Regions from separate parts of the Pseudoalteromonas sp. SG44-17 genome, predicted to be linked through region 1. Evidence: riboswitches for the same ligand, from Rfam matches in the RefSeq annotation. Region 1 holds a riboswitch; the other holds the start of a gene.

Region 1 (2,206 bases):
ACCAACAAATGCCGCGGCCGACATTGTTATTCCCGCGCTGACTCCTGTTAGTGTCATAAAACATACCACACCAAATGAGGCTCCCGATGAAATACCAAATAAGTAAGGATCGGCTAACGGGTTACGGGTTACGGTTTGTAAAATTAAACCAGCAATAGCTAGACCAGAGCCAGCTAAAAACGCCAACAATGTTCGTGGCATTCGCAGTTGCCATATGATCCGCGCTATAAAGGAGTCATCTCCCTGACCTATAATACTGTGGTATACATCAATAAATTTACTGGCCGCAGCACCAAAGCTAAGTGCTATAAAAATGCTCGACAAGGCAAAGAATAACGCCACGCTGACTGCAAAATAATTATTTTTTTGCATCAACGCCACCACCTTGATAACCGTAAAAATAGGTAATACGCGGAATGACCTTATTTAATTGTTTACTCTGTGGATGCGCCGAGACTTCGGCACAGACACCAAATACTTCGCTAAGCATTTCTTCCGTGATGACATATTCTGGGCTACCCGTTGCAACTAACTTACCTTGCTTTATCACCAGTAGTTCATCACACATACTTGCTGCAAGATTAAGATCATGGAACGACGCTAATACCGTTACATTTAGCGATTTAGTCAACTCCATTAATTGAATTTGATATTTAATATCTAAGTGGCTGGTAGGCTCGTCCATAATTAATAATTGAGGGCTTTGTACAATTGAACGTGCTATCAATGCGCGTTGCTTCTCGCCACCGGAAAGGGAATCAAACGATTGCTGTAAATGATGGCTCAAGCCAACTTGCTCAATCGCCTGAAAAATAATTTGTTGATCATTTTTAGTTGTCGAACTAAATAAGCTTTTATGCGGCGTAAGGCCAAGACTCACTACATCATAAAGCGATAGATTAAATTGCGAAGGTGTTTCTTGCAGCACCACAGCAACCTGCTTGGCATATTCATCCGCACTTAGCTGCCAAATATTTTTCCCTGCAAATATAACCTCACCGCACACTGGTTTAGTGTAACGGTATAAACAACGCAATAAACTTGATTTACCTGCGCCATTAGGCCCTAACAAACCGATAAACTGGCCTGGTTTTATTGCAAAATTAATATCGTGCAAAATAGCGGTATTTGCCACCGACCACGATAAATTAGTTACTTCAAGTAAAGGGGGATCAATTACTGCTGGTATTTGCAATGTGTTATCTCTCTAGCAATAGCTAAACCCAATACACTACAAACCATTATGATCATGGTGATAATAGAAGAGTTAGCCCGCTCAATAGGTAATAAATTAACGTATTTTGTATCTGACTTATCGCGCTTGCGACTTACAGTTGCGGGAACAGTTGAGGAGTTACACCCCATTCCAAAATACATAAGGCTCTATTATGGGCGGGTGAGTAAATATTTCAATTAATATCTTTCTAGACGGCTAAAAATAGTCTTTTAAAACACAATTCTTGGCCATGCTTTATCGCTATCATCTATGTAAATATCAATACAAATGAGCTTCCCATAACCGATTGAAAATATGTTTTGCTGATTCGACTCTTTTGGTAACCGACAAATAATACCTAATAGTTGCTTGATCACTCCGGCATGCGTTAAAACTAATTGTGCTTGAGTACGATTACTTGCAATATCAATTAGTAACGTTTGCCACCACGTTGCTATTCGCTGATAAAAATCCCTCATACTTTCGCCATGAGGGGGAGTTACTTGCCAAGGGCTTTGCCAAAAATCGCCAAGACTAGGAGAATCCGTCTGTTGCCACAAATCATCATATTTACAGCCATCCCAATCACCAAAATTAAACTCTCGGAGCTGATCAGTCAGAAAAAGTGGTATTTGCTGGGCATGGCTAAAAGATCTGGCAAATTCGCTACAACGTTTCAAAGTCGAACTTTGTACAAGCTCAATATTAGTTAGCTCATTGCACGCTTGATGTAATTGCGCACGGCCAAGTTCACTGAGTAAAAAATCTGTCTGTCCGGCCAAGACTCCTTGCTCAATCAATTCGCCATGGCGTAATAAATAAACGCGACTAGAAAATGGCGGCATAAAACCCTCTTACATTAAAGAAAAGTACTTTTAACAATAGCATAATGGTCATCCTAAACGGATTAAGCGCACATCAAAATGTAGAACGGCATTAGCTCCTATTTTCCCACCATTCCCCTTGCGCCCCCACGCCAGCTCTGCAGGA
Region 2 (2,206 bases), on a different contig from region 1:
GAGGCGTTGATGCGTCAATAGAGCTTAATGATAAAACCATTAAACTAAAAGCAGAAGCTGATTCACAGGTTATGCAGTTGTTTGATATTTTAGCGAGCAAAATATCAAAACGCGGTATGGACGTATCAAGTTTAGAGCTGCAAGATATTTCACGTGCGGGAAAAAATGTTTACCGTAATGTTGCGCTAAAGCAAGGTATCGAAAAAGATATGGCTAAAAAAGTAGTTAAAGCCATTAAAGACTCTAAAGTGAAAGTACAAGCCGCGATCCAAGGCGAAGAAGTACGTGTAACGGGCAAAAAACGTGATGACCTACAAGAAGCCATGCAAGTAGTACGCAGTGCTGATTTAGGGCAACCATTTCAGTTTAAAAACTTTAGAGATTAGAAAGCTAGGAGCTAGGTTTCTAGGTGCTAGAAAAAGCCAAATTGCAGCAATGTAGTTTGGCTTTTTTAGTTTAGAACTTATGATTATTCCTAGAACCTAGAGTGTTTAGATGTATAGCCGTCCATTGACTTTTGTGCTTAAAATAATCACAATAGCGACCTATTTTCAAGGTGCTTGTGGTTACTTTTCAAGGTTGTTGATTAAGTAAAGCAAGATAATCGGGAAGTTGGTGGCGTTTATAGGATATAAACGAAGTCCAACACTGCCCCCGCAACGGTGATACATACTTTTAGCTAAATTTATTAGCAAGTTATGTTAAGTCCGGAGACCGGCCTTGAAGTCAATTTACTATCACTTGTGCGGTGGGCGCGGGTCAGGGGATATCATGTTAAACAAATCTACTCTATGCGTAGCAATTGCCGCTGCGTTGTCTTTTTCTGTGTCTGCAGAGCAATCAATAGAACGCCTGACGGTAACCGCTAATAAATTTGAACAATCAATTACTGATGTACTTGCCAGTGTAACTGTTATTGAGCGCAGTGATATTGAAACAAGTAATGTCCGTGATTTACCGAGTTTACTAGCAACCCAAGTTGGTTTTCAAATAAATTCCAATGGTGGCTTTGGGCAAAGTTCTGGCGTGTCACTTCGCGGTTCAAGCTCGCGACATACACTTATTTTGATTGATGGCGTACGTACGGGCTCTGCAACCCTTGGTTATAAATCAATTAGTAATATTCCTCTTAATTCAATAGAGCGCATTGAAATTGTTAAAGGCTCTCGTGCTGCAGTTTATGGGTCTGACGCGCTCGCTGGTGTGATCAATATTATTACTCGTACAAAGGAATCCGTCAGCCTAGATGCAACATTTGGTACTGATGCTTATCAAAATTATCAAGTTGCAGGTACAACGGTAGTTGATGCTGTTAAAGCGTCGTTTAATGCTGGGTTTGAAAAAACGGATGGCTTTGACGTATTGCAAGGCGTAGCATCGGATGAAGATGGTTATGAGAACAAAAATTTAGGATTTAATATTCGCTATGCAGATGAGCTGTTAGGTGAGCTTAAAGCGCTGGGTCAATACAGTGAAGGTAATGCACAATACGACAATGCTTTCTCGCCTATTGATAGTATCGTAGAAAATAATGAATTTGAAAATTATCAGCTAGGGCTGGATTGGGATAAATCCTTTACCGATCATAAGCACTCAATTAATGTTGCTATTGCAACCGACGATTCTGACAACAAAGGCTATGATTACACTGGTGCGATTATTACTAATAGTTATAAAACAAAACGTAAACAATTTGATTACCACGGCAGTTATAATGCAAGCCAAGTTTTAACCGTTAATGGCGGGCTTAATTGGTATAAAGATGAAATATTTACTAATGGTAAGGCTTATCTAGCGGATAGCAAAGTAGCTAAAGCTGCATTTCTTGGGGGCTATTTTGATGATAATAAATTCATTGCAAATTTAGCATTGCGTTTAGATGATGATGAGCAGTTTGGTAATGAAACAACTTACGCCGCAGCTGTTGGTTATCACTTAAATAAGCGTGCAACACTTCGATTGAGCCAAAGCACGGGATTTAAAGCGCCAACATTTAATGATCTTTATTTTCCTGACCCTTTATCTCCAGGTAATCCAAATTTAGCACCAGAGACATCAACTAACCAAGAGTTAGGTTTGAGTTTAGACTTTTCTCAGGAAAAGCTTGATATATCAATATTCAGAAATAATATTGAAAACCTAATTGCATGGGCACCTAATGCAGCTGGTAAATGGCAGCCAGAAAATATAAATGAAGCACGCCATG

What was found. Region 1 has a riboswitch for cobalamin ahead of H5182_RS10455 (ABC transporter ATP-binding protein). Riboswitches for the same ligand answer to the same signal wherever they lie in the genome.
Region 2: another riboswitch for cobalamin. It lies ahead of H5182_RS14780 (TonB-dependent receptor domain-containing protein); the one in region 1 lies ahead of H5182_RS10455 (ABC transporter ATP-binding protein).

What each region holds. Positions count from the first base shown of each region.
Region 1 is NZ_JACJEV010000012.1:1,037-3,242, reverse strand. Features, by position in the region: gene H5182_RS10460 (iron ABC transporter permease) at 1-372, opposite strand, end outside; gene H5182_RS10455 (ABC transporter ATP-binding protein) at 359-1,195, opposite strand; cobalamin riboswitch at 1,281-1,406, opposite strand; gene H5182_RS10450 (histidine phosphatase family protein) at 1,447-2,061, opposite strand; gene H5182_RS10445 (FKBP-type peptidyl-prolyl cis-trans isomerase) at 2,110-2,206, opposite strand, start outside.
Region 2 is NZ_JACJEV010000021.1:24,285-26,490, reverse strand. Features, by position in the region: gene H5182_RS14785 (YajQ family cyclic di-GMP-binding protein) at 1-386, shown strand, start outside; cobalamin riboswitch at 560-738, shown strand; gene H5182_RS14780 (TonB-dependent receptor domain-containing protein) at 772-2,206, shown strand, end outside.